Regions from separate parts of the Phytobacter sp. V91 genome, predicted to be linked through region 1. Evidence: riboswitches for the same ligand, from Rfam matches in the RefSeq annotation. Region 1 holds a riboswitch; each other region holds the start of a gene.
The links. A riboswitch is a leader RNA that binds a small molecule or an ion and turns the genes downstream of it on or off. The one in region 1 is predicted to bind cobalamin.
Positions count from the first base shown of each region.

Region 2: linked by a shared signal. The riboswitch ahead of btuB (TonB-dependent vitamin B12 receptor BtuB) and the one ahead of ACSZO4_RS10185 (cobyrinate a,c-diamide synthase) in region 1 are both predicted to bind cobalamin.
Region 3: linked by a shared signal. The riboswitch ahead of ACSZO4_RS08305 (ABC transporter substrate-binding protein) and the one ahead of ACSZO4_RS10185 (cobyrinate a,c-diamide synthase) in region 1 are both predicted to bind cobalamin.

Region 1 is NZ_CBFFRJ010000039.1:15,221-20,273, forward strand. It holds gene ACSZO4_RS10175 (cobalt-precorrin-8 methylmutase) at 1-313, opposite strand, end outside; gene cbiB (adenosylcobinamide-phosphate synthase CbiB) at 319-1,284, opposite strand; gene ACSZO4_RS10185 (cobyrinate a,c-diamide synthase) at 1,281-2,660, opposite strand; cobalamin riboswitch at 2,762-2,941, opposite strand; gene pocR (transcriptional regulator PocR) at 3,170-4,081, opposite strand; gene pduF (propanediol diffusion facilitator PduF) at 4,305-5,053, opposite strand, start outside.
Region 2 is NZ_CBFFRJ010000177.1:691-5,743, forward strand. It holds gene murI (glutamate racemase) at 1-259, opposite strand, end outside; gene btuB (TonB-dependent vitamin B12 receptor BtuB) at 204-2,054, opposite strand; cobalamin riboswitch at 2,121-2,495, opposite strand; gene trmA (tRNA (uridine(54)-C5)-methyltransferase TrmA) at 2,614-3,714, shown strand; gene ACSZO4_RS23485 (YijD family membrane protein) at 3,763-4,122, opposite strand; gene fabR (HTH-type transcriptional repressor FabR) at 4,133-4,771, opposite strand; gene sthA (Si-specific NAD(P)(+) transhydrogenase) at 4,968-5,053, shown strand, end outside.
Region 3 is NZ_CBFFRJ010000030.1:4,056-9,108, forward strand. It holds gene ACSZO4_RS08290 (pseudoazurin) at 1-37, opposite strand, end outside; gene ACSZO4_RS08295 (ABC transporter ATP-binding protein) at 52-891, opposite strand; gene ACSZO4_RS08300 (FecCD family ABC transporter permease) at 888-1,952, opposite strand; gene ACSZO4_RS08305 (ABC transporter substrate-binding protein) at 2,017-3,018, opposite strand; cobalamin riboswitch at 3,291-3,508, opposite strand; gene ACSZO4_RS08310 (MATE family efflux transporter) at 3,739-5,053, opposite strand, start outside.

The sequences.
Region 1 (5,053 bases):
CGCTGATATAGCACTTCACCTCACCGCCAAATTTCGCCAGCAGGGTTTTGTTGATCCCGGACAGCGCCATGGTGGTATCGGTATAGAGGGTGCAGCCGCTGCGCAGGGCACGGCTTAAGTTTTCCAGCGCGTCCGGGGAGAACCACAGAATATCCAGCCAGTCAAAATCGGCCGTGGTATGGATAACGCGTTTTATAATGGCTTCGTGCAACGGGCTGGCAAAACGGTAATCAGGACGCGTATCGCGAATGATGTCGCCAATAATGACAAAACTTTTGTCCTCAATGGCCTGAGGTTGCTGTAAATATTCCATCGTTGTCATAACAGTGCTGCTCCTGCCAGCGTAACGTGCAAAAGTGCAAACAGTGCCAGCGTAAGTGTGGAAGAGACCCACATCAGCCGGATTGTGTGCGAAATATCGTCAATGTTGATGGCGCGGATCTCATCGCCAATCCAGGGTTTCTCGACCCGCTCGCCAAAATAATCATTCGGCCCACCAAGGCGCACCCCCAGCGCACCCGCCACCGTGGCTTCAGACCATGCGCAGTTGGGGCTGCTATGATTGCGGCGATCGCGCCAGCCGATGCGTAGCGCTCCGGCGGCATTGTGGCGACAAAGCCACGCAGCAAAGCTCAGTAGCAGCCAGCTCAGGCGAGCCGGGATAAAGTTGGCAACATCATCAAGACGCGCGCTGACCATGCCGATAGCCCGGTATTTTTCATGCTTGTAGCCGACCATGGAATCCAGGGTATTGACCGCTTTGTAGGCCATCGCCAGCGGCGCACCGCCGAGTAATAAAAAGAACAGAGGGGCAATAACGCCATCGACGGTGTTTTCAGCAACGGTTTCGACTACCGCACGGGTGATTTGCGGCGGTTGCAGCTGTGAGGTATCGCGCCCGACAATCCAGGAGAGTTTTTCCCGGCTGTCGCTCAATGTGCCGTGGCGTAAAGCGCGCTCGACTTCCCGCGCCGCATCATCCAGGCAGCGGGCTGCCAGCAGGGTGTAAATCATCCACACTTCAACGCACCAGCCAAACCAGGGGTGAATCTTTGTCGCAAGCGTTAACACTCCCCATGCCACACCCCAGGTAATGCCAACAACAACCAGCCACATCACCCCGCCGCCGATACGCAGCGCGCTGGCTGAGTGACAAACCCGACGCACTCCACGTTGGGTAAAATTGATCAGTGCGCCAATCCAGCGCACCGGATGCGGCCAGTGCGGGGGATCCCCCAACCAGCGGTCAAGCAGCCAGGCCACACACCAGGCGAGGACGGTCATCCTGCGCTCCTTGCGGCGCTAATCCAGCGATGCAGCATCTCAGGTCGCTGGGCGAAGTGAATGTGGAGATAACTGGCGTAGGTATTCCCTACCTGCCAGCCGCCCTGCCACTGCGACAAAATTTTGCCATCGCGGCTTTTCTGGCAATCCATGACGGCAGCCTGTTTCGGGGTAAAGTCGGAATAGTGGAATTCATGCCCGCGCAAGGTTTCGCCTTCATCGGCAAGCAGCGTCGGCTGGCATGCAGTGGCTTCGCAGTAGCCAAAACGGGTCAGCCGTTTGCCCATCTGGCTGTCGCCGGGGATCACATTGGCCAGCGAGTGAACGTTACCCTCCAGATCGCGTAACCTTGTCCCCAGGTACATCAGGCCGCCGCATTCCGCGTAGATGGCCACGCCACGCTGGTGGGCCGCGCGAACAGACGCCAGCATGCTGGTATTTTCCGCGAGCGCACGGGCATGCAGTTCCGGATAACCCCCACCCAGCCACAGCATCTGGCATTCGGGCAGACTGGCGTCATGCAGCGGACTGAAACGCACAATCTTCACCCCGCTGTTTTCCAGCAATTGCAGATTGTCCGGATAGTAAAAATTGAAAGCCTCATCATCGGCGAGCGCCAGCGTCAGGCCTTTCCCGGCATCGGCGGCGGGTAGTGGCGGCCATTCGCCAGGCGGCAATGTCGCAAGCGCGCTAAGGGAAAGGAGCCTGTCGATATCCAGAGTCTGTTCAATACGGGCAGCAAAATCACGCCATGGCCGGGTATCGATATGCGACTCCCGGGCGGTCACCAGCCCCAGGTGACGCTCAGGCAGAACAACCTCAGGTGTTACCGGTACGTATCCGAGCGCAGGAATACCGCAGTAGTGCTCTATGGCGTGTTTAAGGAGTTGATAATGGCTGTCGCTGTTCACGCGGTTAACGATCACCCCGGCAATACGCAACCGGGAGTCAAAATGCTGAAATCCCATCACCGTAGCGGCAATAGAGGTGGAGACCGCTTTACCGTCCACCAGCAGGATAACCGGCACGCCCAGTTGTTTTGCCAGCGCCGCGGTGCTGCAATAGTTCGGATCCGTGCCATAGCCGTCATACAGCCCCATCACACCTTCAATCACCGCGATTTGCGCTGTTTGCATCTGCTGGTTAAACAGGGCATTGAGGGTCGCAGCGGGTAGCATAAAACTATCGAGATTGCGGGACGGAACGCCGGTAAGGGCGGTATGCCATGTGGTATCGAGGTAATCCGGACCCACTTTGAACGGCTGCACCCGTTTGCCACGCTGCTGCAATGCATTCAGCAACCCAAGCGTGACCGTGGTTTTACCACAGCCGCTTCCGGTACCGGCAAGAATAAAGGCGCAACGCTCGTCAGACATACCTTCAGGCCCCGTTCGGGGTGGAAAGGCTGTGTCAGGATGCGTGGAATCCCAGTGCAGTGACTGTACGCGTCTGAGCAACCGACTTCCCACCGAAGTTGTTGAGTGTCATCCATCAGGTCGGTCTTCTGGCTTAGCGTCATCCTCGCCCGCCCTTCCCGACCTTGCGGTCAGTGGTTATAACGGGGTTGTCAGCATCACAGCAGCGGGGGCTGCGGGGGATTCTCACCCCCTTCCCTGCCGCAAAACGTTTGCGGCGAACCTGATAGCTTTAATGGTTTACCTCTCAGCAGATTCAGTTTCTTCTGGCTGAGTGAAACGGTAAATTTTCCCTGACTGCAATCTATCGCATCATGGAAATAAAAACTGGTTGAGTTTACCCTCATCAGGACAATAATTTGTTGCGCTATAACAATTTATTGCCTGCCATTTTCTTTAACGCCTTATTTAAACGGCAGTTCAGGCGATTTTATTGCCCCGGTGAATAACAAAATATTGTTATCGGAAATTTAATCACCGTCATAGTTTGCATTATTTTGCAGGCGAAAAACTTGCGGCGTGACCTGATAAGTTTGCCGAAAAACTTTGCAAAAATAACTGGTCTGGGAAAAGCCTAAATTGCGCGCAATACTGGCAATACTCCAGTCACTGTGGCACAGCATCTCTTTCGCACTGGCCATACGCTGGCTGTTTACCCACGCATTAAAGCCGATGCCCTGATATTTTTTGAACAATTTACTGAAGTAATAAGGGCTGAGATAAACATGCGCGGCCACATCCTCAAGGCGCAACTCGTCCGAGAGATGGGCATCAATATAGCGCAGGGCTTTCTTCATTTTACCGTCATGCGGCCCCTGACTACGGCTGTTTTTCGCACTCTCCGGGGACTGCTGTTGATCTTTGATCACCACAAAATTGATCTGTTTTTTCAGGCAATTTTCAACGATAAGCTTGAGCAGATCCGCCGAGGCTATCACCCGCGAATAGTCCATTTCCGGCACGTTAAGAAACTCATCCATCAGCGTCTTATCGTCCTGCCAGCGATCGTCAATGTTAAGAATATTAATCAATTCAACGTCGTCGCCTTCACGTAAGCGTACCTGGCCACACAGAACGAAACCAACCAGATGCCCGGCAATCACCAGCGGAATGGAAAAATCCGTTAACCCGGCATGGCATCGGTAGATACAGGGCTGATTGGATTTTGAGGACTCAAAACCGCCGCAGCGGTCACTCATGCGGCAACGGGCGCTATGCTGTGGGTTCTGCCGCATCAACTGGCAAAAGGGGGTAAAATTAAAAAGCTCGGATATTTCTTCGCCGTGGATATTAACGACAACAACGGCCAGACCGGTGGCTTGTGCAAAATCCTGGGCGATTTTATTAATGAGTTCCGAGTTAAGGGCACTCGCAGAAATCATGATAAAACCTCTCAGTTAATTTTAATTTATTGTTATAAAAAAACCGATTTGTTCACACATCATTCAACCTGAATGAAATTATTCAACAAGCGCTGATGACAAACTGAAATTAAGATAACAAAAGTCTCCCATCCCTGGGAGACGATTTAGTCCGTTCGTGAAAGCAGATCACGAAATAAATCATTAGCGTTGATTTATTTACATATGATGTACCACAACGCGATCAGCTCTCTTTTTCTTCGAGCGCACACTGGTTACAGGGCAAATTTTTGCCAATCAGATAGCGATAACAAGCCGCCCCGCCACAGGCGCCGATGATCGGCGCAATAATGGGCACCAGGAAGTAAGGAATTTCACGTCCGCCGGTAAAGGCAATTTCTCCCCAGCCCGCAAAGAAGGTAAACAGTTTCGGGCCGAAGTCACGCGCCGGGTTCATGGCAAAGCCGGTCAGCGGCCCCATGGATGCGCCGATGACCGCCACCAGCACACCAATCAACAATGGGCCTAATGGGCCACGCGGAACGCCGTTGCCGTCGTCCGTCAGCGCCATAATCATGCACATCAGAATGGAGGTGATAATAATTTCCACCAGCGCGGCCTGCCAGATGCTCAACGCCGCAGCGGGATAGGTGCTGAACAATCCGGCCAGTTGCAGACTTTCGGCACTGCCCCGCACCATGTTATGCGCCGCTTCAAATTCAAGAAACAGATTGTGGTAGAGGAGATAGGCAATCGCCGCCCCGCCAAAAGCACCGGCAACCTGAGCAATGATGTAGGGCACAACTTTGCGCACCGGGAAGCATGCAAACAGCCACAACGCGATGGTAATGGCCGGATTCAGGTGAGCGCCGGACACGCCCGCCGTCAGATAGACTGCCAGAGAGATCCCCAACCCCCAAATAATACAGATTTCCCAGAGCCCCAGTGAAGCACCGGCAACCTTCATCGCACACAGGCAGCCGATACCAAAAA
Region 2 (5,053 bases), on a different contig from region 1:
GGGAGAGTGGGTACTGGGCCTGAACGGCGGTGACAATTTCCACAACACGTTCAACGATAAACTCTTCACTCTTCTCCCCATAAGGAAAGGCAACATTATCGAAAGTATAAATGTAATGCAGATCCGGCAGGAGATGCCGGATCTCGTCATACACCGATAACCCACCGACGCCGGAATCAAACACCAGCACGGTGGGCCGTAATTTAGAAGGTGTAGCTGCCAGACACGGTATATTCCCGTCCTGCAGTTTGGTAGCCATAAGCTGTCTCGTAGTCTTTATCGAACAGGTTAGCTATTTTACCACGAACTGTCAGGTGAGAGGTCACTGGATATGACGCAGAAAAATCAACCGTACTGTAGCTTGGCAGAACACGCTGCTCAGGATTGTAGGTTGAGGTTCTGTTGTCATAGCGCTTACCGAAGTATTCCCAGGCAAGGTTCATATCCACATCAAATACTGCCCAGTCAAGCTGATACTTGGCCTGGCGTTTAGCGCGACGCGGCAGCACTTCATTCGTTACATCATCACGCGGGTCAATATATTGCAGCGTTACACGATGCGAGAAGATGCCGGTATCCACGCTTCCCGTCCACTCCACGCCCTTAATCGTGGCAGAGTTGATGTTGTAGTAAGCGGTATTGTTATAAGTGATAAGATTATCAATCTCATAACGATACGCGGACAGGCGCCAGTCCAGCGGACCGGTCAACCCCTCTACGCCCGCTTCCCATTGTTTTGACTCTTCCGGTTTCAGATCCGGGTTTGAAGCTATCGTAAAGCGCTTCGCGCCATATTGCTGTCCAAGAGATGGCGCAAGGAAGCCGGTGCCATAGGAAACGGTCAGGCGATAGTTTTCGACAAACTCCCAGCCCGCTGCCGTCTGCCAGGTGCCGTGCCAGCCAAACTCATCATCTTTATCTTCACGACCAGAAGCCTCAAGCGTGACATCGCCAAACTGTTGCAGGCCTGACAAATAGAGACCAGTGTTGTCACGATCATAGGCGTCACGTGTCGTGGCGTTAGATGAAACCAGCCGCTCCTGCTTCCAGTCCACGCCCGCACTAACCGAACCTTTACCTACCGCAACATTGTTCGCCCACTGGATATAGCGTTGTTCCATATCATCCAGGGTCGTGCCGTCTTCGTACCGACCATAAATACTGCTGTAGTTGTAGTCTTTGCTTTTCTGATAGCTCGCCACCAGCTGCGAAGAGTAGATCCCCTGATTAAAGCTAAGGCCGGTATCCCAGCCCTGGCTGTACAGCTGACGCTCGTCTGCACTGTACTCAGGTAAAAACGGTGGGCTACCCAGATCATAATCCACATTGTTAGTAAAGCTGTACCCGCGGAAGAAGCCGTCGAAATTGTCGTTGAACTTGTGTTGCAGGCTGCCCCAGAACGTTTTGTTGCGGTAACCGTCGCGGTCTGCATCATGATCCCAGCTGGAATCCGGCTGCACGTTAAAGCCGCGGGTACTGGTGTAAGAACCTGCCGCTGTCGCAACGGTATCGCCGAAGCGCTGGCGCACCGTGCCATCAAAGGTTTGATAGCCCTTAGAGCCAATGCTCGCATTAATCTGCGACTGCTCAGTTCCCGTCCGGGTGATGACGTTAACCACACCGCCAATCGCTCCGGAACCATAAACGGTAGAACGCGGTCCACGGATATATTCAACACGCTGTACCAGCGAGAGAGGAATTTGGTTCAGTTCAGGATCGTTCGAGATACCCGAACGCGCGACCGGCACGCCGTCAATCAGCAACAACAGATGCTTTGCTTCCGTACCACGTACATAGACCGAAGCTGTCTGGCCCAGGCCGCCGTTTTGCGCAATATCAACGCCAGGCAGACGACGTAAGACATCGACCAACGAACGGGACTGCCAGCGATCGATATCCTCGCGGGTTACCACCTCCGTCGGTGCCAGTACGGTTTTTGCCGGCTGTTGAAAACGATTTGCTGTTACGACCAGAGTGTCCGGGTTACTGTCCTGCGCCCAGCCAGAAAATGCCGTGACGGAGAGAGCCGTCAGCAGCGAAGCTTTTTTAATCATTGTGTGAGCATCCACAAAATAAGAAGGATGCCGCAGGTACCATCAATAGCTCGCGATGATGGCGCCAGATGCGACGTAATTCCGGCAGGTCTTCGGGCTTGGAGGTACTACAAGATGATGACTTCCCACTTTTATACCCGTCATACTTCACGTTGTCTGTGCGTTGGCTTTACTCGGCCTATGGCCTCGCCCCTTCAGGGCCAGCGCAAGCGCTGTTCAAACTGGCATAGCCAATTTGTCCTCGCTCACCCCTGTCACTTACTACAGTAAGCTCCCGGGGATTCACTGCGTTGCCGCCTTCATCCAACCCGAACTATTTAGGGTATATATAAGCAGTGTCTGCTTTCGCTATCATCCCACCCTTCCTTACCGCTGCGCGTCAGCCCCAGATTTACACTGGATTCCCTTTTAACTTACAGAACCGGAACAAGGATGCTACATTCATAAACATATGGATGTCCAGACTGCTATGAGAGGAATCGAAAAAACATCCGCTACTGGACATCCCCTGAGCAATCCCTACAATCCCCGCGTTATTCTTAATCACTCAGGACACACAATGACACCCGAGCACCTGCCAACAGAACAGTACGAAGCGCAACTGGCCGAGAAAGTCGTGCGTCTGCAATCGATGATGGCGCCCTTCTCCGCGCCCGTGCCCGAGGTGTTCCGCTCACCGGTCAGCCATTACCGTATGCGCGCGGAATTCCGCATCTGGCATGACGGCGATGATCTGTACCACATTATTTTCGATCAGCAGACCAGGGACCGCATTCGCGTCGACAGCTTCCCGGCAGCCAGCGAACTGATTAACCAGTTGATGACCGTGCTGATGGGGAACCTGCGCGAAAATAACATCCTGCGCCACAAGCTCTTCCAGATTGATTATCTGACCACCATGAGTAACCAGGCCATTGTCACTCTGCTGTACCATAAAAAGCTGGATGACGCCTGGCGTGAAGAGGCGACCCGTCTGCGCGATGCCCTTCGGGCGCAAAATTTGAACGTGCAACTGATTGGCCGCGCCACCAAAACAAAAATCGAGCTGGACCAGGATTTTGTTGATGAGCGCCTGCCTGTTGACGGCAAAGAGATGATTTACCGCCAGGTCGAAAACAGCTTTACACAACCCAACGCGGCAATGAACGTGCAGATGCTGGAGTGGGCATTAGGTGCAACCAAAGGGTCAACCGGGGATCTGCTGGAGTTGTACTGTGGTAACGGTAACTTCTCACTGGCCCTGGCGCGTAATTTCGATCGCGTGCTGGCGACAGAAATCGCCAAACCCTCAGTGGCCGCAGCCCAGTACAACATCGCCGCTAACCACATCGATAATGTGCAAATTATCCGTATGTCGGCAGAAGAGTTCACTCAGGCGATGAACGGCGTGCGGGAGTTCAACCGTTTACAGGGTATCGATCTAAAGAGTTATCAATGCGAGACGATTTTCGTCGATCCCCCGCGCAGCGGGCTGGATAGCGAAACGGAGAAGATGGTGCAGGCGTATCCGCGCATTCTGTACATCTCCTGCAACCCGGAAACTTTATGTAAGAACCTGGAAACACTGAGCCAGACGCACAAGGTAGAGCGCCTGGCGTTGTTCGATCAATTCCCGTATACGCACCATATGGAGTGCGGTGTTTTATTGACCGCAAGGTAAAATCAACGCCGGACGGCGACGCCATGCATCCCGTCCGGCGAGTGTATTTTACTCAGATGCTTCCTGCTTGCGGTTACGCAGGCGAAAACCAATCCAGAACACCAGAATCACCGACAGTACCGCCGGGAAGAAGTTAGAACCGATGTCCGGATATTCCGCACGCACCACGGTACTGTAAAGCAGCACGCCAAGAATAAAACAGGCTGCCGCAAGCCCGGGTAACCCGACAGGCATGGTGCGATTTTGATAACGCTGATGCAGACAGTAAACCGTCAGCACCAGTGAAATAATGGGAAACACGGAGAAAGGCACAATGGAGCTAAAAATCGCTGCAAAGGTGCCATTAATGGATAAGCCAGCGATCAGCGCCAGCAACAAAGTACCTTTATCTTGACCTGATTGTTTCATTACTCATCCTTCACTCGTCGGTTTGATGCGCCACTTTTTCCTGTTCACGGCGATACCAGTAGTACGCCCCTTTGGAAATCATCCGCAGTTGCAATACCAGTCGCTCTTCTAATTGCCGGCGTTGCTCCGCGCCAACATCCAGCGCCTCAGCGCCGGCACTGAAAACAATTGTCACCATCGCCTCGGCCTGCGCTTCGGTAAAGGCACGCGGCATATGGTTTTCGAGTTCGAGATAGTCGGCGAGTTCCGCAATAAAATGCTGGATTTCCCGGGCTACCGCGGCGCGAAACGCAGCAGATGTGCCAGAACGCTCACGCAGCAATAGCTGGAAGGCATTTGGGTTATTACCGATAAATTCCATAAAAGTCGACACGGAGGTGCGGATAACGCTGCCTCCCTTGGCAATACGCTGGCGCGCCTGACGCATCAGCTGACGAAGCATCAGACCACTCTCATCAACCATCGTCAGGCCAAGCTCATCCACATCGCGGAAATGACGATAAAATGACGTCGGGGCAATCCCCGCTTCACGCGCAACCTCGCGCAGACTCAGGCTGGCGAAACTTCGCTCAGCGCTCAGCTGACTGAATGCTGCTTCCACCAGCGAACGCCGGGTTCTCTCTTTTTGTTGCGCTCTTACGCCCATCACGATGCTTGAATCCCTCCGCAGACCTGCTGGCACTATACCAGAGAATAAAACTAATCGGATTGTACTGGATTGTGAATGATTGTTTACGCGCTCTTTCTGCTTCCGCGCACGAAAAAAGCACAACGATAATTGGGTTATCCGCCCGTTGATGTTACTATTATGTTGCTTTTATGTATAAGAACAGGTAAGCCTTGCCATGCCACATTCCTACGATTACGACGCAATAGTTATAGGCTCAGGCCCGGGCGGCGAAGGTGCTGCTATGGGGCTGGTCAAACAGGG
Region 3 (5,053 bases), on a different contig from region 1:
GGCAAACCACTTTCAGCATCGTTAAAAGGTATTTCATGGTATTTCCCTTGATTAAGAAAAGACGTCTACCGGGCAACGGTAGCGAATAAAACAGCCTGCTTCGCCGGGAGAGGCATCGACAATCGCCTCCACCCCAAACCAGCGGCGAATGTTTTCCGTGGTGAAGAGCGCCCTGGGCGTACCGATGCTGACGATTTTCCCGTCCTGCATCGCAATAATGCGATCGCAAAACATCGCCGCATGATTCAGGTCATGCAGGGCGGCAATCACCGTCAGCTTTTGTTTTTTCACCAGGCTAAGCAGGCCAATCTGGTGCTGAATATCGAGGTGGTTGGTCGGCTCATCCATCAACAGCAGATCCGGTTGCTGGGCGAGGGCGCGGGCAATATGCAGGCGCTGGCGTTCGCCGCCGGAGAAGGTATGCCAGCAGCGTTCCCGCAGATGGCAGGCGGCGGTTTTCACAAAAATATCGCTGACCACCGCCTCATCCGTTGCGGACCAGGGCCGGAGCGCGCTGAGGTAAGGCGTGCGCCCTAACGCCACCGCCTGCCAGGCGGTCAGCCTTTCACTGGTATCGGCCTGTTGTTCAACCAGCGCCACTTTGCGGGCAAACTCCCGCCGCGACCAGTCGTTCAGCGCTTTACCCTCAAGGCTGATGGTGCCGCGTGTCGGTCTGGTCAGCCCGGCGATCAGCGAAATAAGTGACGTTTTCCCGGAGCCGTTTGGCCCGACAATACCGATAAACTCACCCTGATGGACGCGAAAGGAGACGTCATCAACAATGGTTTTCTGCCGGATATCCCGCCCGACACGGTGAACATCGACACACACCGGCGCATGGATCTGCGGGGAGATATCAGGCGACTGAAGCGAAGCCGGGTTGCGGGTCATTGGGTTTTGCTCCCACGAATAAGGATAAAGGAAAACGCGGGCGCGCCGACCAGCGCGGTGATCACCCCAATCGGCAGCACCTGCCCGCTGAGCAGAGTGCGGGAAACCACATCGGCGACGATCAGAAAAATGGCGCCGGCGAGGGCGCTGGCGGGCAACAGGCGCGCATGTTGATTGCCGACAATCAGCCGTGCCGCATGGGGGATAACCAGCCCCACAAAGCCAATGGCGCCGACGATCGACACCATAATGGCGGTCATGGCGGTGACGGCGCCAATCAGCACAATGCGGGTGCGTTTTACCGGAATACCCAGCGAGGCCGCCGAGTCGATACCAAAGGTAAAGGCATCAAGATGGCGGGCGTGCCAGAGGCAAATCATCACCCCCACAATGGCGGTGGGGACCGCCAGCGACACGTCCGGCCAGCGGATGCCGCTCAGGTTGCCTAACAGCCAGAACATGATCCCTCGCGCCTGCTCGGCGTTGGCCGATTTGGTAATAATGAGCGAGGTGAGGGCGTTAAACAGTTGAGAGCTGGCGATCCCGGCAAGAATAATATGGGTGGCGGACGCGCTGCGCTGGCCCCGTGCGGCCATCGCCAGCAGGGCCACAAATAAAAACGCGGTCAGGGCGCCAATAAATGCGCCAAAGGACATGGAGATGGCTCCTGCGCCCAGCCCCGTGAGGGCGACCAGCACCGCACCCGTTGAGGCACCGGCTGAGATCCCCAGCAGATAAGGCTCTGCCAGCGCATTTCGCAGCAGCGATTGCAGCACCACGCCGGAGACGGCCAGGCAGGCACCGCAGCAGGCGGAAACAATCGCCCTGGTCAGGCGGTAATTCCAGATAATCCCCGCATCCAGGGGATCCACCTGATAGCCGGAGTCGAAGAACGCGTTGCTCAGGGTTTTCACGACCACCCGCCAGGGGATCACCGTTTCGCCGATGGAAATCCCCGCCACGATCGCGCAGCACAGCAGCACGCTTACCCACAACGCATGGGCGAAAAATCTTGCCATCAGGGGCGTACTTGATACGCGAAGCCGGGTGAGTTCACTCATGCAAAACCTGATTTCCGTGATTAAAAATACCGGAACGGGCGCATGGCACGTTCCGGCGTAAGGGTTAGTGGCTGGCTTTCTCTTTTGCCAGTCCGGATTCCACCAGCGCATCAGCCAGTTTTTCCAGTCCATCGATAGTGCGGATCCCGGCATTCATGGTCTGCACATCGATAACGGTCAGATGATTTTCCTTCACCGCGGGCAGCAGTCGGGTCACCGGATCGGTCTTTAAATAGTCCATCTTCACTTTCCAGTCATCTGCCGGGAAACGGCGGCGGGACATCTCCCCGAGCACAATCACCGAAGGATTGGCCTTCGCGATGGTTTCCCAGCCGACGGTGGGCCACTCTTCAGAGGAATCAATAATGTTTTTGACCCCAAGGGTAGAGGCAATCCAGGCGGCAGGGCCGAGTTTTCCGGCGACATAAGGGTCAAGTTGCAGGTCAGCGCTGGAGAACCAGAACACCGCTGAGACATCTGGCGGGAGCTTATCCAGACGCTGACGGGCTTTTTCTTCGCGGGCTTTCAGGCTGGCAATCAGCGCATCGCCTTTTTCCTGCACGTCGAAGATATTCGCCAGATCGGCCACTTCCTGATACACCAGTTCAATGTTAAACATGCCTTTACGCACGCCATCGCCGCCGTCGGCGTTGTCTTTCGCGCAATCTGCCGGGGCGGTATAGACCGGCACCTTCAGCTCGCTGAACTGCTCATAAGAGGCAACCGTACCCGCCGGGCCTATCTGCCACTCAAACTGGCTGGCGACCAGATCCGGTTTTTTCGCCACAATGCCTTCGAAGCTGGGGATGTTCTGCGCGATGACCGGGACTTTTTCATTGGCCTCTTTAAAGGGGGCCAGCACCGGGCCGAACCACAGTGCGGTACCCGCTACCCGGTCAGCAAGCCCGAGGGCGTAGAGAATTTCGGTGCTGTTTTGCCCGACGGTCACCACCTGACGCGGCGCCTGGGTGAAGGTGATATCGCGACCGCAGTTTTTGATGGTCAGGGGGTAGTGGGGTTGTGCCGCCTGTACGCTGACGCCTGCCAGCAGGGCGGCTGCGCCCATCAGGGTTAACACTGCGCGACGGGCATATTTATTCGCGCTGGTGGTGGTCATTTTCTTCATCATGTTCCTCTGAAAACTGGCGCAGACAGCTGCGCTCCCTTTAATCCATTCCGGGGACAGACACATGACAAGGCATGACATTTACTACACAAAGGTAAGCAGGCCGGGATAACGCAGACAGAGCCCCGGAAGAGAAAACCTGAAACACAATCTGTAACGCGGTAGTAACCAATGCCAGACTCAGTCATCCTACGGACCATCCCGCCCGATAAGTGAAAACAATGTCGATAGCAGGTCTCCTGGCTCGCGGTAACTCGAACATCGGCCTTCCCATTAATTAACTTAACAGTGACCTGCAATTAACAAGGTTAATTGCCTCTGACGTTCAATATCCGCTTACAGTTGCGGGGGCAGCTATGGCATAAGAGAATGTAGACTCCGCACCATATTCCATCTGACAGTTAAAAAACCATCAAATATTGCTATCTGAGAGCGGACTCTATCGGCAATATATTTTTCCGTCAACCATCTAAAAAAGCTGGTCAGGAACAATTTAAAATCACTGGCCTTGTTATTTTGTGATTATAAATCAATTGGTTATATTGTTTTATTGTGTTTGTAATTATTAGTCTGTATATCAACTCAGTGATTCAAATGAGAATTGTTTGATATTTATCAATATTATTGTCTGCTTTATCTTAAGGACCAGACCTGGGGTAATTATTCAACCTGCGGTGGATCAATCATTTTGCTCATTCCCGGCAGCCATAACAGCAAAAACAAAGACCGCCCGCAGCTGAATAAAATATAACTGAGCCACAAGCCATTATTGCCGTAAGGGCCGATAAGCCCCCAACTGACGAGCAGCCATAACGCCAGCGAAAGCAGCATGGAATTACGTACCGGGCGCGTCCAGGTGATACCGGTAAATATGCCGTAAAACACCAGACCGACGCTGGCGCACAGCGGAAATAGCGTCAGCCAGGGCGCATACCTGAGACTGAGCGCAATGACCTCCGGTTGCCGGGTAAACAAACCGATGACTGGTGAAGCAAAAAACGCCCAGACCAGGGCAATCAGCAGCGGAACCCACAGGCAGGAAATTACCGAACATTTCACCGTTCGCGCGAGTAATTGTTTGTCCTTCGCCCCGCGGGCCTGGCCGCTGAAGACGCTGGAGGCATTGGCGAAGCCATCGAACAGGTAACACATCAGATAGTGGATCTGAAACAGGATCATATTGGCGGCGAGCACGTCGTTGCCCTGTGACGCGCCGATAGCAACAAACTGGTTGGTCACCACCAGCAGGCACACCGTTCTTATCATCAGGTCGCTGTTAACCAGAAACATCTGGCGAAATGCGGAGCCATCAAAAAGGTCGCGATACCCGCCGCGAATATGGGTCAACAGGCCTGAGCGAAGTACCAGCCAGAGGCCCATTAGCGTGCCGAGGATCTGGGCCAGCAGGGTGGCGCAGGCCACCCCGCGTACACCGGCGGAAAAAAACCGCACCAGCAGCACCGCCAGCCCGATATTGAGCAGGTTAATCACAATCTGATTGCACAGCACGCTGCGGGTCAGCCGTTTTCCCATCAGCCAGCCGAGCAGAACATAGTTAGCCAGGGTAAAGGGCGCGCCCCAAATCAGAATGAAAAAGTAGTCATGGGCGTAACGCTTTACCGTCTCGCTGGGGGAAAGCAGCGCCATCGCCGCGCTGAACAGCGGTTTTTGCAGAAGGATAAATATCACCCCCAGCACGCAGGCCACCAGCAATGGGCGCAGAAGCGCCATCAGCAGCGCCGGGGATCCATGCCGCGACTGGGCGCTCCAGGCGGTGGTGCTGACCCGTAAAAAACCAAACAGCCAGTAGAGGGTATTGAAAATCACCGCCCCCACCGCGACGCCGCCGATTAGCGCCGGGTCGGTAAAATGCCCGACCAGCGCGGTATCCACCGCCCCAAGAAGCGGGGTGGTCAGCGTTGAGAGCATAAAGGGCACAACCAGCAGCAGGTATTGCCGGTAGCTTAAAACAGAG